One region of the uncultured Gilvimarinus sp. genome, then DNA from elsewhere that is predicted to be linked to it. Evidence: predicted binding sites of a transcription regulator. Region 1 holds the regulator's gene; each other region holds the start of a gene.
The links. Region 1 encodes sigma-54, which starts transcription at its own class of promoters, with help from an activator protein. Its sites were predicted from a motif close to TGGCACANNNNTTGCNNT; they were not measured.
Positions count from the first base shown of each region.

Region 1 (4,561 bases):
ATCGGCATCAGCATCTAGGAAGATAACGGTAAAGGGCAGGCGAGCATCGCGCAGTGGCTTGATGGCGACTGGAAACATTGCCAGGTCTTGCCAGGCATCGCGAATATCAATCCCGATGGCAAAGTTTTGGTTGTCGGCATCTTTATGCAGCTGAATTTGATCGACTAAGGCTGGCAGTAGGCTGATCGGTAAGTTGTCGATGCAGTTATAGCCGGAGTCTTCCAGCGCATTGAGCGCGGTACTTTTACCTGAGCCGGATAATCCGCTGACAATGACAAGGTGCATACACGCCTACCTATCCGTTGTCGTGAGCGATGGCGGCCGCGTATAGAGCCTGGCCGCTGTCAGCATCGCGCAGAGTTTGCCGATAGGCGCTTTCGTTGAGCGCCCCGGCCAATGCTGCCAGCGTGTGTAGATGTTCGTCATTGGCTTGATCGGGTACCAACATGGCAAACAGAACGTCGACGGGTTCGCCGTCAATCGCATCAAAATCTATCGGCGCTTTGAGCGTAATCAGTGCGGCGATGGTCGCTTCGCAGCCCGGCAGGCGGCTGTGAGGAATGGCAATGCCGTGGCCAATGCCGGTCGAGCCGAGTTTCTCACGCGCGACCAGGCGGCGAAAGATTTCGTCGGCATCCATGCCGGGGATACTCTCGGCAATGGTGTTGGCGAGAATTTCTAAGGCACGTTTTTTACTGACGCCTTCGATTCGGCTCAGGGTACGTTCAGGCGATAAGATCTGTGCAATTTGCATAGTATTTTGCGTAACTTGTTAGTAACTAATTAGCGGTGGCTGCGAAGTTTTTCTTTGTGTTTGATTAATTGCCGGTCGAGCTTGTCGGTCATGGCATCAATCGAGGTGTAGAGATCGTCTGACTCGGCGTCAGCAAAAATGTCTTTGCCGTTAACGTGAATCTTCGCCTCGGCTTTTTGCGTTTGTTTTTCTACCGACACGGTAACATTGATTGTGGTGATCAAATCGCTGTGGTGAGTCAGTCGTTCCAGTTTGGATTCGATGTGATTATGAATCGCTTCGGTGACATCGACGTGATGGCCGCTGATGGTTACTTGCATACACTGCTCCTCGTGTCTGTCTGCTGCCTAAGTTGTTGTGCTGCACCCTTGGTATTAGCGCATTGCCTCGAGCGATTGGCAGAACTTCAACATAGCAAGGATTAGAAGTTCTGTCACATGGGCCGGTGTCTTAACCCAGCCCTTTGCGCTCATTAGAAGGCGGAATATTCAACGACTCGCGATACTTGGCGATTGTACGCCGGGCAACGCGAATCCCTTGATCGGAAAGCATCTCGGTGATTTTGCTATCGCTCAGAGGTTTTTTCGGGTTCTCTGCCGCGACCAGCTTTTTAATAATAGCTCGGATTGCGGTCGACGAGCACTCGCCGCCAGAATCGGTGCTCACATGGCTAGAGAAAAAGTATTTTAACTCGAATATGCCTTGTGGCGTGTGCATGTACTTTTGGGTGGTGACCCGCGAGATAGTCGACTCATGCATCTCCACTAGCTCGGCAATATCGTGCAGCACCAGTGGCTTCATGGCCTCGGCGCCGTACTCTAAAAAACCACGTTGCTTTTCGACGATACAGGTGGCCACCTTTAGCAGAGTTTCGTTGCGACTTTGCAGGCTCTTTAAAAACCAGCGGGCCTCTTGCAGGTTGTCTTTTAAGAAGGTGTTGTCGCGGCTGGAGTCGGCGCGTTTGACCATAGAGGCGTAGCCGGAGTTGATCCGCAGCTTTGGCGCTATGTCTGGGTTGAGCTCAACTGTCCAGCGTCCTTCCTTCTTATCCACAAACACGTCGGGTACGACATACTCGGTTTCGCTGGTGCTGATGCCATCGCCGGGGTGTGGATTAAGGGTTTTAATCAACGCCACGGCTTGAGCTAACTCAGGTTCTTTGAGGCGGGTCTTGCGCATCAGTTGGCGGTAGTCGCGGCTACCGAGCAACGGCAAGTACTGGCGCACAATCAGTTGCGCCGCCTCTAAAAAAGGGGTGCTTTTGTCGTATTGGGCCAGCTGCACCAGTAAGCAGTCGACTAAGTCGATGCTGCAAGTGCCGCAAGGGTCAAACTGTTGTAAGCGGTGTTGTACCGCCTGCACCTCGTCGAGTTCTAGGTCGTCCCAATTGGCGGTTAAACCCTCAAAAATATCCTCGATACTGCTACTGAGAAGACCCGAGGGCTCGACGGAGTCAATGATCGCCAGGGCAATGATCTCATCGCGCTCGGACATGGGCGTGAGGTTGAGCTGCCACATTAGGTGGTCGTAGAGCGATTCGGTATTGCCGCGACGGCTTTCGAAGTCGTTATCGTCGCCCTCGTAGTTACTGGCGGGTAATGTTGACGACGAACTCTCGTAGACATCATCCCAGCTGGTATCAACGGGTAGGTCTTGCGGGATCGACTCGCTCCACTCGCTGTCAGCGGTGGGTTCGTCCGCCTCGGCGGTGGTTTGGGTGCTCGCTGGGTCTGCGGGGTTCAGCTCGTCCTGGCTGTTATCGCGGCGTTCATCTTTGCCGTCGGTGTCACTATCCTTTTGGTCGCTACCAGTGTTGTCGTCGAGGTTCTCCTCAACTTCGAGCATGGGGTTGGAGTCCAGCGCCTCTTGGATCTCTTGTTGCAGATCCAGCGTCGATAGCTGCAGGAGGCGGATGGCCTGTTGCAGCTGCGGCGTCATGGTGAGCTGTTGACCCAACTTTAGCTGTAGGGACTGCTTCATAATGTTAGCAATGGCACTCAGATTGTGTTGTTGTAACTGTGGAGTTTAGTCATCAACACCAAGCCAAGCAATAGTACTAAGCAATCTTTGTGCCTGAAAGTCAAAAAATAGAAATTGTCAAGTGGTGGTGCGGCTGCTCGGCTTTACAGCATAAAGTTGTCACCGAGGTAGACTTTGCGCACTTTCTGATTGGCCAGAACCTGCTCCGAGCTGCCCTCAGCGATGATATGGCCCTCGCTGACGATATAGGCTTTTTCGCAGATGCCAAGTGTTTCTCGGACATTGTGATCGGTAATCAAAATACCAATGCCGCGATCCTTAAGGTGACGCACAATGTGCTGAATGTCGCTGACCGAGATAGGGTCAACCCCGGCGAAGGGCTCATCTAGTAGAATAAAGGCCGGGTCCGTTGCCAGGGCGCGGGCGATTTCGACCCGGCGGCGCTCGCCACCCGAGAGCGACATGCCGAGGTTGTCGCGAATGTGGGTGATGTGAAACTCCTGCAGTAGCTGCTCGAGCTGCTCTAGGCGCTGTGGTTTTTTGAGATCGCGTCGAGTCTCTAAGATGGCGAGGATGTTGTCCGCCACCGACAGCTTGCGAAACACCGAGGCCTCTTGCGGCAGGTAACCAATGCCCGCCCGGGCCCGGCCGTGGATCGGTAGGTGTGTCAGGTCTAGCTCGTCTAGGGTGACGCGGCCGTTGTCGGCTTTGACCAGCCCCGCGATCATGTAAAAGCAGGTGGTTTTACCCGCGCCGTTAGGCCCGAGTAAGCCGACAATTTCACCGCTGCTAACAGACATCGACACGTCAGCGACGACTTGGCGGCGTTTGTAGCTTTTAGCGAGGTTGTGTGCAGTAAGAGTGGCCATATTATTTTTCGGTCGCTCCGGCAGGAATCACCATTTTGATACGCTCGTTCGAGTTGTCATCGCTCTGGGCGTTGATGAGTTCGCGGGCCAAGTCATAGTGAATGCTGTGGCCTTGCATAATCGCGCCGTCTTGTTCGATTTTAGCGCTGTTGCTGAGCGTTACCGTGCGCTTGTCGTGGTCGTAGCTGATCTCGTGAGCCTCGGCAAACACTTTGCCTTTGTCGGCTTGGGGTTGCTGTTCAAAGTGTGCCGGGGAGCCAGATGCCTCGATTTTGGCGACTGAATTGTCACTTTTAAAGTGAACCACGATACGCTCGGCATCGATGATCAACGAGCCTTGTTGGAGGCGCGCTGAGCCGGTGTAGGTGACTAGCCCATTTTTTTGATCAAACAGTTGTTTGTCGGCCTGTAGCTGAAAGTCTTGCTCGCGGTCGTCGGGTAAGGCGTGAGCTGTTGTGGCAATCATTGCCATTGCGGCGGCTAAAGCCAGCGCCGGGACTCGCGGAAATAAGCCCGTCTTTAAATAGCGCTTAATATCATTAAGGGGCATAAGTGGCTTTTACCTCGGATAGCAGTTCAATACGTCCGTTGTCGAGCTCGGCATTGAGGCCAACAGCGCGAGTGGTGCCGCGCTCGCTACGCATGGTAACAGGTTTGTCGGTATGCGCGTATTGCTGGTCAGTGTCGATGGTTAGATCATCGGTGGTTAAGGTCACCCAGCCGTATTGGCCTTTTTCGTTCCATACCTGCACATTGTCGCGCAGGGTGATGGCGTTGCTGACACTGGTGCCTTGCTTGGCTGAAAGTTGCCATGGCTCAGTACTCGATTGGCGATAAAGCGTGACGTGGGGGTGATCCACTTCGCTGCGGTTAATGGTGCCATTGCTAAACGAGGTAACAGAGCGGGCAACCATTTTGTGTTTGAGGCTGCCGTTGTTGCTATAGGTGCGATCGACAA
Region 1 is NZ_CAXAUC010000004.1:126,528-131,088, forward strand. It holds gene rapZ (RNase adapter RapZ) at 1-285, opposite strand, end outside; gene ptsN (PTS IIA-like nitrogen regulatory protein PtsN) at 296-754, opposite strand; gene raiA (ribosome-associated translation inhibitor RaiA) at 784-1,074, opposite strand; gene AACY82_RS08980 (RNA polymerase factor sigma-54) at 1,205-2,734, opposite strand; gene lptB (LPS export ABC transporter ATP-binding protein) at 2,878-3,603, opposite strand; gene lptA (lipopolysaccharide transport periplasmic protein LptA) at 3,605-4,153, opposite strand; gene lptC (LPS export ABC transporter periplasmic protein LptC) at 4,143-4,561, opposite strand, start outside.

Region 2 (4,561 bases), on a different contig from region 1:
TGGCCAACCGCTGGGCGGCGTGGGATTTTATTTTGGGCCCTACAGTGGGAGGTTGGTACTACGCACTGTTTCCGATTAGCCCCGATGCAGGTTTGATTGTATTTTCAACCGCGGCGGTGATGGTGTTGATGGCGATATTTGCTTGTTTCTCGGGGCTTATCTCCGACCCGTTACAAGGCTTTTGCGGGATTCACCAGCGTCGCCTTAACCGCATGCTCGATAGCTTAGAGCGCGATTTAAAGCGGCGCACCAGCGGTAGCTTTCGGCCTAAAGATGCCTACCTGGCAAGGTTGCTGGATATTGTTGACGCGGCGCGAGTGGGGATTACCTAAATCGGGGCTCGCGGTAAACGCGCCCCGATAACTTGGTAATAGACAGGGCTTTATTGCTCGGGTGTCTCGATTAAGGCCGAGTCGGTATCCAGAGTCTCGTTTAGGGTGTCGGGCGAGCTGTCGTCCATTGGGTGCTCGACATTGATCTCGCGCATAAAAATACCCCAAAAGGCAATAAACAGCGCGGCGATTAACGGCCCGATGACAAAACCGTTAATGCCAAATAATGCCATGCCGCCTAAAGTGGATAGCAGTACTAAGTAGTCCGGCAGCTTGGTGTCGCGGCCGACCAGAATAGGGCGCAATAAGTTGTCGACTAAGCCGATGACACCAGCACCAAAAGCGATAAGAATAATGCCATCCACATAGCTGCCCACGGCCAATAAGTAAGCCGCAACCGGTGCCCAGATAATAGCGGCGCCCACCGCGGGCAGGAGCGATAAAAACGCCATGACCACAGCCCAGAGTAAAGCCGCCGGAATCCCCAGTGCCCAGAAGATAAACCCACCCAGCGCGCCCTGCACGATGGCGACCACCAAATTGCCTTTGACGGTGGCGCGAGTTACCTCGGCAAATTTAGCAAACAGCAGGCGCTCGCGGGTGTCGCCCATGGGCAGCGCCCGAATCATTAGCTCTAATAAACTGCTGCCATCGCGCAATAAAAAGAAGGTGAGGTAAAGCATTAAGCAAAAGCCGATCACAAATTTAAAGGCGTTTTGACCAATGTTAAAGGTGTATTGCGCAATAAATTTGCCGCTGTTCATAGCAAAATCGACGGCTTGCTTTTTTAAGTCGTTAAAGTTTACGCCAAAGCGCTCTAAGGTATCTTTGACGATAGGAAAGCTGCCCTGAAACTGCTCGATCTTTTTGCCGGGGTCTAGCTCGCCGGAGTCGATTTGTTGATACAGTGCTGCGGCTTGAGCGATGACCGAGGTGACCAAGAAGATAACCGGGATAATCACAATGATCAGGCAAAACAGCAACGTAATAAGCGAGCGAATGTTAGGGCGGTGTTTGAGTCCGCTTAAAAAACGAGTTTGCGCCGGGTAAAAAATAATCGCCAGCGCGCAGGCCCAAAATACCGGGCCAAAAAAGGGCTGTAAAATACATAAAAACGCGATGGATACGATGATCAGTAATCCAAGAAACGATTTTAATTCGAGAGTTTTTCTAAACTCAGACATGAGTGTGCCTCATCGCATAATCGCTGTAAGAGATAACCACGGCGCTCGGCGCCGCGGTCATTAATTATTCTGCTGAGGCTGTTTTGGTCGGTTGCGCCAGCAATACGATTAGAGCAATAGTACCTATTACCGGAATAAACGCGAGTAATAACCACCAAGGTGAGAAACCCGCATCCCGTAAACGGCGCACGCCCGCTGAAATGCCGGGAATTAATAGCACCAGACCGTAAATCGAACTGATAAGGGCGGTGCGAATTAAGTTCTCGATAACGGCGATACCGAGAAGGATAAGAAGGTTAACCAGTACGAACATCCAGTACTGGGTGCGAGTCCAGCGGCCGGAAAAGTCGGCGTACTGGCGAAATGCTTGTAAGTAGTAATCCATAATAACCCTCATTATGTGAAACCCGGCGGTTTGGCGCAGGTGGGTTTATCCTTTAGGTGGCAAGTGTTACTTGCCTGTGTATTTTCACTTAAAGCGGTAGTCCGTGTCGACCGCTGGCGTTGGCCTGCTAATTTCTGGTGCGTATCCATGCACCCGCATAGTAACACTGCCCAAGACGATAGCATCCTGTGGCTGTGGGATTTATGACTTATTTGTAACTTGCTGTTATAAAAAGGCTTTTGTCGCTTTAACTAATTGGCATATATCGTGCGTTTTGCAGGCACAGAGGTGTGGCGCCTGATGCATTGGCCCGCGCTGTTGTTTCCTGCTGACATAAGACCCGATGCTATGCCGATGATCCGTCGTACTATACCGCCGACTGTTATTAAGTGTGCTGTTGTTGTTACCCCGATGCTCTTGTGGGCCTCCCCGAGTGTTGCGGCGCCAGAGGCTACGCAAAGCATTGATACCGTCTGGATAGCGCTTGCGGCAGCGTTGGTGTTTTTTATGCAGGCAGGCTTTGCGTTGCTTGAGAGCGGTATGGCCCGTAGCAAAAATGCCATTAACGTTATTATGAAAAACTACGCTGACGTTTGCCTGGGCTCGCTGGTGTTTTGTTTGGTGGGGTTTGGCTTAATGTTTGGCACCAACCCCACGGGCTTTTGGGGTACCGATCATTTTTGGCTAAACCCTAATGCGCAGTGGGATTGGACCTTCGTGCTGTTTCAGACCATGTTTGCCGCCACGGCGGCGACCATTGCCAGTGGCACCATGGCCGAGCGCACTCGCTTTGGCGGTTACCTGATTGCCGCGTGTTTTATTATGGGGGTGCTCTACCCGGTGTTCGGCAGTTGGGTGTGGGGCAGCGCTTACCATGGTAGTGGTTGGTTGGCGCAATTGGGTTTTATCGATTTTGCCGGTTCTACGGTGGTGCATTCATTAGGCGCCTGGGTGGCGCTGGCGGGGGCGTTAGTCGTCGGTCCGCGAATAGGCCGGTTTGATGCCGATGGCAAGCCGCGCCGTATTGCCGGCCACAACTCCAGCTACGTTGCCATGGGCGGCTTTATTTTGTGGTTGGGCTGGTTTGGTTTTAACGGTGGCAGTACTTTGGCGGCCGATGTGGCCATTGGTTTGATTAATTTAAACACCCACTTATCGGCTTGTGCTGGCGCGGCGGGGGCGTTGCTAGCGTGTCGCTTAACGGGGGTAAAAGTCCGAGTGGAGCACGTGGTAAACGGCAGCCTAGGTGGATTGGTGGGCATTACCGCCGGCTGTGCGACGATGGACCCGCTGTACGCGATTATCACCGGTTTTGTGGCGGGTATTGTGGTGGTGTTGGGCTCGCGTTTGCTGCTGCGTTTAAAAGTGGATGATGTGGTCGGTGCGATTCCGGTGCACGGTTTTGCCGGCGCGTGGGGGACTTTGGCGGCGGGTTTATTTTATCGCGGCGATCTGTTTTCGGTTGAGTTAGTGGTGGTGCAGCTGACCGGTGTGTTGGTGTGTTTTGTCTGGGCGTTTGTCGGGGCGCTAATAATTTACGGGCTTATTAATGCCGTTTCTCCGTTGCGGGCAGATGCCCAGCACGAGCAGCGCGGTTTAGATATTACCGAGCACGGCGAAATTGGCTACCCGGAGTTTGGTAGCAACAAAGCTTATAACAGCCGCACCCTTGAGGTGATAGAGCCATGAGTGCTGAGGCGGAGCAAACCCTTAAGCGCCGGATTGTGTTTACGGCGTTGGCGGATTACCTAAGTGGCGAGTCATTAATGCAGGCGCTTAACCTATGGGAGGCGAATTACGCCGCAAAGCCGGTGTATGCCCTGAATGAGTTTGTGGGCAAACTGGGTGAACACCCGGCGATCGCCGGTAAGCGCAAAGATGTGATCCGTACGCTGTTAAGTCTGAGCCAAAACCCGGTTGGATTGCTGCCTAATCCAACGGCACAACATACCAGCTTTAAGCCGGTGGCACGGCCCGAGCCGGGGGTTTACCCCGAGCGGTTGGATAAAGTGTTTGCGCATTTTTTAACGGCGTTAGAGATGGTAATGCCAGCGGATGAATTTGTAACGCTACGTCTTAGTTTTTTACTGCGCCTGAATGATATGCCCCTCAACCCTACGCTTAAAGCGCGTTTGCGTATGTGGTTTGATTCGGAAGGTAGCGACAGAACGTTTTCGGTGGTGTGCAATGCACCCGAGATCCGGCGAGTGGTAAACCAGCTATATGTGGCTTTGTGTGAACAGTACGGCCCGGTGCAGGCCGACGATACGTTAGCGGCGACGGTAATGTGGTTAGAGCGCAAGCACCCCGCCTGTGTGCGAGACATCCGGCGCTTTTTATAGCGCCGGATAATCCCAGCGGTTTACCAGCCTAACTGCGGCTCGCGGTAGTACTCGATACCCATGGCATCAAGCATGGGGCGCAAGGCATTAAGGCGCGCTAAAAACTCTTGGTAGTTGCGGTCATCTTCACGGCTCCAGCCGAGCTCGGCGGTGACGGCCACACGCGGCCACAAGCGATTGTCGGCCGCGTTGTCGCTGTGAACCAGCTCGGACCACATAGCCGACTCTACTCCCATCACTTGCTCAAAGTCTTGCGGGTTTAACTGATAGGCACGCGCTAGCGGTACGCCCTCTTTGCGGCACCAGTCATAGGTGTCG
Region 2 is NZ_CAXAUC010000016.1:33,937-38,497, reverse strand. It holds gene AACY82_RS16410 (DUF6635 family protein) at 1-332, shown strand, start outside; gene AACY82_RS16405 (AI-2E family transporter) at 383-1,516, opposite strand; gene AACY82_RS16400 (DUF805 domain-containing protein) at 1,581-1,901, opposite strand; gene AACY82_RS16395 (ammonium transporter) at 2,202-3,590, shown strand; gene AACY82_RS16390 (hypothetical protein) at 3,587-4,243, shown strand; gene AACY82_RS16385 (beta-N-acetylhexosaminidase) at 4,264-4,561, opposite strand, start outside.
Region 2: a site for sigma-54 is predicted at 2,158-2,175, ahead of AACY82_RS16395 (ammonium transporter). Genes of this name have one in related genera too.

Region 3 (4,561 bases), on a different contig from region 1:
ATCGATTTCAATGGGCTTAGCCCCGTCAATCAGTACGCCATCACTGGCATTGTGACACTCGAGCCCGGGTGTATGCCGGATAACATCACTCACCATCTCTCTGGCTGCAGCGTATATGTTGTTACTGATAATTTCGTCGCCGCGGTTGCCTGGTAAAGTTGTCGTGTTTTTAGCGTCACGCTGATATAGGTTTAAGCTGGCAACGTGCTCTTTTTTGATGTCATAGTGTTTACTGTGAGAGGAGTGGTGTTGCCCCGAGGCCGAAAAGCCCAAGTCTAGCCCAAAAAAGTAAAGTTTTTTGAACCCCATGTTAGCCATTAGCGCGATCGCCGCATTGGCAACAGTCGGGTTGCAAGAGCGTAGGCTGATAAAAGGTTTCTTCTGGCCAGCGAACCGGCTGACGTAGTGCGTCCCTAAATCGTTTGACTTCATCGCCATTGACCTTTTGGGGAAAAGGTCAAATACATCGGGGTGCACCGTGTTTAGAGCGATTAAAGCGATGTCATTGCGGAACTCTTGTGACGTGGAGGCGGTTATCCACTCGTAAACGGGCCGTGTACGTTCCATTTCAATGTGTATGTCAGGTTTGATGCCCATTTTTTGGAGAGAGCCAAGCGCGGTACCACAGGAGACGATCAACGCGTTGTTCTGTTGAGCGGTTAACAGGCCTTGGGCCTTATCCAGTGATGGGCCGTTTGCGATAATAAATACGGGGGTTTTGGCGGTAATTTCTGTCGCTTTGTTTTTCTTGGTTAAAATTGGCATCCTTTTTTTAAGGTTAGCAATGGTGTGAGCTATACTGACTTGCTCGTCATCAAAATAACCTGTCATGCTCAAAGTGGCTGGTAGTTGCTGTTTGAATGTCTTCAGGGAAGCCTTCATTTCATTACTGATTAAGTGTTCGAAGACATAGCCTTTGATGGCATTGTGGTCGCCTATTTGGCGAATATAATGGTTTACCAAAGTAAGGTATTCGGTAGTCGACTTCCCCAGAATTAGATTGATGGTTTTGTTGTCTTGGTCGAATTGCTCGGCAATCGTTTGCCAGTCGATACAATACAGCGATGAGTAAAAGCAGTCGGTGGAAGGTTCAACGATGCACAAGTTTTGAATGTTTAAGCGTTCGATAAGCTCGGGTATATGATAACCACTGCCGATCCCCAATATTTTCATAAATTGAATGGGCTCATCGGTGCCGGCTTTTCGTTCTTTCGGACTCACTTCTTTTAATTCTTCAATGGCGGCATTATGATTCTTGAAGTGAATATCCTGATCGGTGTTGGCCCCGTGTTTGGCGCTAAAATCAAGTACATAATGCTTAGGAGCATTTAGGTAGTAATCGACGGCTTCACGCAAATATTGTTCGGGGTTGTAAGGGTATAGGGCTTGATTGGTTTTGATGTCAACTAAATTGAAGTGACCGTCATCATCAACCATAGGCCTGACGATTGCTGGTTGGTAGTGACGGTATTGATCGTAGATATCCGGCAGCACTTGCTGGAAAAACGCCAGGTTTTTTTCGAACTGGATGTTGGCCTTTAAGGCGTTTTGTTGTGCTTGCGCTTGCCGCAATGTCTCAGAAATGTCACTCATGGACCCAAGTTCCTTGTTGCTGCCAGATTTTGGGCGGCAATTGCCTGCCGCTATTGAACACTATGCTTTATTAGCCCTCAAAATAGCACGAAGTGTGCCACAAAAAAATCTGTTAAAAGCTTAAAGTTATTGGAATATCGGCCGTTACGGTTATTGGGTGAGATGTCTCTGTAAACTTTAAAATTGTACTTCGCCGCTAATTGAGAGTGACTTTATGAATGCCTACAGCGCCGCCAAGCAATACCAGCAAGTTAATGTGCAATCGAGTGTGATGGACGCCTCGTCGCACCGGTTGATCCAAATGTTATTTGAAGGCGCGCTGGAGCGTATTGCCCAGGCCAAGGGTGCGCTGGCGCGTGGCAGTTTTGTGCAAAAGTCTGAGCGGATCACTAAAGCGGTCAATATCGTACAGGGGTTGCAGGGCAGCTTGAGCGATACCGAAGGTGGTGAATTAACCGCCAATCTTGATGAGCTGTACGATTATGTGATTCGCACCTTGATTCAAGCGAACCGGGGTAACGATGTCGGCAAGCTGGATGAATGCGCGCAGTTGTTGGGTGATATTAAGTCCAGCTGGGACCAAATCTCTGATCACTCAAGTGCACAGCCCGCCGGAGCCTACTCTTGAGGTTGGTCGCCACCAGCGCGCCAAGCCTGGCAGGAGAGGGCGGCGTTGCTCAGTTGCAGCAGCTACAGGCGGATATGCGTGCGGCTTTAGGTGCCGGCGATTATCGCCGCGTGCGGCAGCTGGATGATACCTGTACCCTGGTGCTCGATAGGCTTATTGAGATCAACCGCCAGCAGCCCGGTGCGCTGCTTCAGGCCATGCTCGATTTGAAACAGATGTACGCCGATTTATTAACCGAGTGTCAAACGCGCCCAGCACGGGTTTGTTGACGGCGAAACGTCCACACGCAGTATTATTTTAAAGCCTATAAGCCGACCAAATGTTGGCTTATAGGCTTTTTTGATTGCCATCTCTATAGCGCAAAATTGCAGCTGTAAGGTCTTGTTTTATATGCTATTGTAAATAGCCGCGTCAATTGTTTGACTAATCCCAGTAAACCCGCTATCTATATAAATACCGCTTTTCGTTCTGAGGGCTTGGGCCTATTCCCGAGTGACCGTCAGAACGACCGTTTTAAGGTCGAGTATGTGCCGAAACAATAAAATTTTAATTGTCGATGATAACGACTCAAGTCGCCAAGAATTGGCGACGATTTTTGGTTTTCTCGAAGAAGACACCTGTATTACCACCTCGGATGAGCTAGAGGCGACCCTAGCGGACGGGGATCAGGCCAAATCTTTTATGTTGGTCGTGGTTGGCGAGCAGTGCCGCCTGTGGGGGGAGCAGCTGCTGGATCGCCTAGAGCAGTGGAACGACGAAACAGCGGTGGCCCTGGTGGGGCAGTCGCGGTTACAAGCGCTGGATAACTATGCTGCCAAGCTTCGGATTAAAGTCGTAGGCGCGATTTCTACCCCCGTCAGTTATACGCCACTAATCAATATTCTGCATCGCGCTCGTTTGTTTGGCGACGCGCAACACTCTAATAAGCAGCGCGCCCAGCGCCGCCCGGTGCATCTGTTTCGCTCCTTAGTAGGCACCAGCCGCGAGGTACAATCCGTTCGCGATATGATGACTCAGGTGGCCGATAAAGAAGTGTCGGTACTCATTACCGGTGAGTCGGGTACGGGTAAAGAGGTGGTCGCGCGCAACCTGCACTACCACTCGGCGCGTCGAGAAAAGCCCTTCGTACCGGTCAATTGCGGCGCGATTCCCGCCGAGTTGCTAGAAAGTGAGCTGTTTGGCCATGAAAAAGGCGCCTTTACCGGAGCAATCTCGGCCCGCGCTGGGCGCTTTGAGTTGGCTGAAGGCGGCACCCTGTTTTTAGATGAAATCGGTGATATGCCGCTTAACATGCAGGTAAAAATCCTGCGGGTATTGCAAGAGAAGTGCTATGAGCGCGTGGGCAGTAACCGCACTGTGCCGACCAATGTTCGTATTATTGCGGCGACTCACCGCAACCTAGAGTCCATGATTGACGAGGGAAGCTTTCGCGAGGACTTGTATTACCGGCTCAATGTCTTTCCCATTGAGCTGCCATCGCTAAAAGATCGCTCCGAGGATATCCCTCTGTTGATTAACGAATTGGTCTCGCGCATGGAGAGCGAAAAGCGCGGCTCGATACGGTTTAACTCAGCGGCTATTTTATCGCTGTGCAATCACACCTGGTCGGGCAATATTCGCGAGCTCGCTAACCTAGTCGAGCGCATGGCGATTATGCACCCTTATGGCGTGGTTGGGGTTCAAGATCTACCTCCCAAGTACCGTCATGTAGATGTTGAGGACGAATCCTTTACCCTCGAGGAAGAATCTGCCCCCGGTGCCGCCGTTGTGAGCTTACACGACACGGCCCTGCTGCCAGAGCAGGGCATTGACTTGCGAGAGTATTTGACTAACTTAGAGCGTGACCTGATTCAGCAGGCACTGAACGATTGCGGCGGCGTTGTCGCGCGCGCCGCTGATAAACTGTCTATTCGGCGCACGACGCTGGTCGAAAAGATGCGCAAATACGATTTACAGCGTTAGCCCCGGTGGTGGCCGGCGGATGCCGGCCACTGCAACGCGTCTTGTTGTCACCTTCCTACCTAATACGTCCGCTCGTCATACTATCTCTTTCTCTGCCAAAGAATTGACTCCCATTTTTTTGTGATATTTTAAGTTGTTGATATTTATAGACAATTTCTGTTGGCACTGTGCTTGCAGTTACCCCCTGTAACACAGCAATAGCGATGGGTTTGCATTGCGCCGATTGCTTGCACGATGATTGCGAGCCGAGCCAAAAGGTACTGCTATGACGGTCAAAGCTGACGTCTTGAACATTGAACGGATCGATAAAAATATCGCCACCACACCGGACAAAGCGGCGGCTCTGGCGGATGCGTTTGAGCTGTTCTCGCAGATGTC
Region 3 is NZ_CAXAUC010000001.1:764,212-768,772, reverse strand. It holds gene AACY82_RS03325 (6-hydroxymethylpterin diphosphokinase MptE-like protein) at 1-1,593, opposite strand, end outside; gene fliS (flagellar export chaperone FliS) at 1,808-2,221, shown strand; gene AACY82_RS03315 (hypothetical protein) at 2,218-2,490, shown strand; gene AACY82_RS03310 (sigma-54 dependent transcriptional regulator) at 2,747-4,183, shown strand; gene AACY82_RS03305 (ATP-binding protein) at 4,449-4,561, shown strand, end outside.
Region 3: a site for sigma-54 is predicted at 1,676-1,693, ahead of AACY82_RS03325 (6-hydroxymethylpterin diphosphokinase MptE-like protein). Genes of this name have one in related genera too.

Region 4 (4,561 bases), on a different contig from region 1:
GAGCGCGACATCATTGTGGCGATGATCGGGTACATAGCTCGATAAACGCTTTAAGCATAGGCTGCTCTTGCCGCTCAGGCGCTAATACCCACGAGAACCGGCGCTCTAAATTAAGCGGTGTAGGCAGTTGCACTAACTGACCACTGGCCAGCTCGCGGGCAATGGCCAAGTGTGATAAACAGCCCACGCCCAGCCCAGCAATTACGCTTTGTTTAATAGCTTCTTGGCGATTTAACGCTTGGGCGATGTTAATTTTTACCCCTAAACGTTGAAGCTCCGCGTCTAAAATCGAGCGTGTGCCGGAGCCCGACTCGCGAACCACCCATGGATACTGCAAAAGTTTTTTAAAGCTGGGTTTGCGCAGTTGCGCTAAAGGGTGTTCCGGCGCGCTAAAAACCACCAGCTGGTCGGTTTGCCACGGTGTGATCAAAAGCTCCGAGTGCATTGCCGGACCTTCAATTAACCCTAGCAACGCTCGTCCTTTAGCAACACTACTCAGCACTTGGCTGGTGTTTTCAATACTGAGTTTAATATCGGCCTGTGGGTGCACGTGTTTAAACCGAGCGATCAGCGATGGCGCTAAATAACTGGCAATGGTAATGCTGGCTGCCAAGTGCATAACGCCCATCACTGAGCCGGTGGCCGGTTGCGTGAGTTGTTGGGTCAGCTCAAGAATCTGCCGTACCCGTGATAAAATTTGTTCGCCCTCCGAGCTTAGTAGCAAGTGCCGGCCACGGCGCTCAAACAACGGATAACCGAGCGATCTTTCCATTTCTTTTAACGCCTGACTGGCGGCCGGCTGGCTAATGGCTTGCTCATTAGCGGCTTGGCTCAGGCGCTCAAGCCTGGCCGTTGCTTCAAATATACGCATTTGTCGCAGTGTTACATTCATAAGAATAATTTAACTCTTATATAAATAATATCCAATATACCTAAGTGTTTGTGCGCCGTACAGTAGCACCCAACTGGAGGTCATTATGTGGATGTTACTGATTGCTTTGGCTGGCCTAGCGCTGGCAGCCGCGCAACTACCCGTTTTGGCGGCGCTCGGTATCGGCGCTTTGCCGCTCGCCATTATATTGGGGATGCTGGTGGGCAACAGCACCGATCTGCCCGATCGTAAAAGTGCACAGCAGCCCATGTTGTTTTGTCAGCAAAAAATGTTGCGGCTGGGGGTAGTATTACTGGGCTTTAGTTTGAGTGTGCAGCAACTGGTTCAGGCCGGCTGGCAAGTATTAGTGCTCGATATGCTCGTGGTTATCACTGTACTTTTACTGGGTTTTTACCTCGGTGTACGCTGGCTCAAAATGTCTGCCCCCTTGGCGCTACTGACCAGCGTCGGTAGTGCCGTGTGCGGCGCATCGGCAATCATGGCGGTAGAGCCTGTGGTTAAGGCGCGTGAGCGGGATATTAGTATTGCAGTTGCCACGGTGGTGACCTATGGCTCACTGGCGATGTTTTGCTATCCGGTTATTTTTCACTTAACGGCGCCCGACAGTGCCAGCTATGGCGTTTATATTGGTAGTACGGTGCATGAGGTGGCCCAGGCGGTGGCGGCGGGTCAAGCGATTGACGAGCTGGCGTTGCAAGGTGCACTGGTGGCAAAGCTGGCGCGGGTGATGATGTTGGCGCCTGTGGTGTTTGTATTAGGTTTTTTCTGGCAGCGGCGGCAAGCGGCCCATCATCCGCAGGGCAAAGTATCACTGACCATCCCTTGGTTTGTCTTAGGATTTATTTTGGCAAGCATTATTCGCAGCTTTGTGCCCATGCCCGATCTTCTATTAGGTGTACTGAAGGCGGCATCGCAATTGACGTTGGCGCTGGCGATGGTGGCGCTGGGGTTAAAAACCCGCTGGCATTTATTGGCTAATGGTGGCGGTAAACCGTTTTTACTAGCGGGAATTTTGTGGCTGTTGCTGCTTGGCGGAGGCTTTTACCTAGTACCACAGATATTGGCTTGGTAGCGTTTGGGTTAGGCTGGCCTTTATCTCTATGCTTGGTTTGTGTCGCACTGGTTGTAAGGTCACGTTAATGGCCGTGGCGGAGCTGATCCTGTTATTTATCGCGCACTAAAAACTTTAAGTGACTTACGCACAACGCAATAACATCGCAACCGGACCTTCGTCGTGGTTCCCTCCAATCAAATATCTCAAACACAGTAAAATTTACAAGTTAAGGTGTGTTTACGCAAAATAAGTAAAAAGGGTGTGATCCCTCAAGCTTGAGGTAGTAATGCATTTGATGCAGATGTGCCGCGCCCAGCAAGGCTGCCAAGGCGTTTGAGGTTAAAACTGCTTTCATTTCATTCTTTGGCACGCTACCTGCTGTAGGTAACGTACACACTCGAAAGAGTCTTTCGTAAGGCAACAGAAATAGTTGCACCAATAGTTTTTGGTGGAACGCCAAATGTTCGACAAAAGTGAGGAATTATTATGAACAGTGATCAGTTTGAAGGTAAGTGGCATCAATTTAAAGGTGGCGTGCAGGCCCAGTGGGGCAAGTTAACCAATGATGACCTTGATCGAATAGAGGGCAATCAAGAAAAGCTTGCCGGAGAGATTCAGGCCAAGTACGGTAAGTCTAAGGAAGAGGCTAAAAAAGAAGTTAACGATTTTATTGATAGCCTTTAAGATTACATGGCTGTGCAATAAAAGAGTTGCTTACTAAAAAGGCTGCCGATGTTTATCATCGGTAGCCTTTTTAATGTCAAAGCTATAAGAGAAGTTAATTAGATGTTGTCTTCGAAGAAAAATCAGCAACACCCTTATCGGTACGTTTAATCGGTTTTATCGTCCCGTCATCATTAAAGTGCAGATATTCAGCGGCGCTATGACGCTGACGGCCGCAGGCTGAATCGATGTCTAGCCAGCGGTGATAAAAAAGTATCCACTGACCTTTATACTCAACAATAGAGTGGTGGTTATTGCTGTTGTGCTCCTGCCCCATAAACTCGCCTTTGTACTCCCAAGGCCCCATGGGCGATTTGGCCATATAATAACTCAGCACGCGGTTGTTTTCGGGCATGGTGAAGTAATAATTGTCATCGCGCTTAAACACCCAGGGGCCTTCCATTTTTGGCTCATAGCCACCCATATCCATTTTTATTAGATCGCCTTCTGTGCTGCGCATGTCGTCTGCCATTTTGATGACATGGTAATCGTGGTCTTTGGCGTGCACGTACAAATACGCCTAACCGTCGTCGTCAATAAATAGGCTCGGGTCATTGGCGTAGGGCGATGTCCACAGCGGCGCGTCAATTACATCTTTAAATGGCCCGGTGGGTGAGTCGCTTTCGGCAATGCCAATGCCCATCCATTTAGTGCTGTTCTCTGGGTTAACCCTGTCTTTATGGCCCGAGCCTGCCGGAAAGACCAAATAGTATTTACCATTTTTATAAGCCGCATCCGGCGCCCAGGCGTAGTTGTCTGCCCAGCTTATGTCGTCAACCGATAACAAAGGTCCGTGAGTTTCCCAGTTTTGTAAATCCGTAGAGGAAAACGCATACCAGTCTTTCATCCAAAAGTCTTCTTGACACTCCTCGTCGTGCGAGGTGTACACGTACATCTTGCCGTCGTTCCAGACATGGGCCGAGGGGTCGGCGGTACGTAAGCCTTCGCCAAAGTTAAGGGGGTTACCATTAGCGGTCGTTTGGGCGGTATGGTGATGTGCGCAGCCAGCCATCGTGGCTGCCATTAAAGTTGAGGTGATTATCGCCGTGATTTTATTCATTATAAAGAGTCCTTCAAGATAGGCTTAATGTTTAGCTATAAAAGTGCCAGAACGTGTTTCACTAGAGTGTACTTGAACAATTGTTATTAATAAAAGGGTGGTCTTACAGAAAGTATACGGAGCACAATAGCTAACGAGCGTTAGCTTGTTTAGGGTTTATTTTTCGCTGGAATGGGTTGGTTTTTCGATTCCTCTCACCCTGTAGATTAAAGGAATGAGTGAATGAATGTTCGCGGCTATCGCGTCGTTCATAATTCTTATTACTTTCGTTTTCTTACATCCCGTACTAAGTAAGAGTTGTTGGGTCCTCGTTTTATTTCAAAAAGGTCAATCGCTTTTATCAGGCTGCTTAAGTTTCTATAGCCGTAGTTTCTGGTGTCGAATGACGTTTTATTAGATATGTGAGAACCAACAGGTCCAAGAGCCGACCAGCCATTATCTTCGGCGGTTGCGGCAATAGCCTGACGCAGTAGATTGATAAGCTTGGTGTCGGATTTTATGTTCTTCGGCTTCTCTTGATTTAGCTCGATAGTGTTTTGATCTTGATCTAAAAATAGAAATTTGGAGCAAGCATTTACAAAAGGTTCCGGTGTTTTCCGTTCTCCAAAGCCCAGTACAACCTTTCCTTCCGATAACGCTCTAACTACCATGGGTGTGAAATCGCAATCAGAAGAAACAAAACACATAACGTCAATGTCTTTTGTATACATGACATCCATGGCGTCAATCACTAACGCGATATCTGATGCGTTTTTCCCTTTGGCTAGGTCATACTGTTGTATGGGTTGAATAGCGTATTCATGCAAAAGATCCTCCCATGGCTTAATCGAGG
Region 4 is NZ_CAXAUC010000009.1:98,078-102,638, forward strand. It holds gene AACY82_RS13690 (LysR family transcriptional regulator) at 11-892, opposite strand; gene AACY82_RS13695 (putative sulfate exporter family transporter) at 978-1,964, shown strand; gene AACY82_RS13700 (CsbD family protein) at 2,433-2,630, shown strand; partial or broken gene AACY82_RS13705 (family 43 glycosylhydrolase) at 2,725-3,729, opposite strand; gene AACY82_RS13710 (NYN domain-containing protein) at 3,990-4,561, opposite strand, start outside.
Region 4: a site for sigma-54 is predicted at 2,311-2,328, ahead of AACY82_RS13700 (CsbD family protein). Genes of this name have one in related genera too.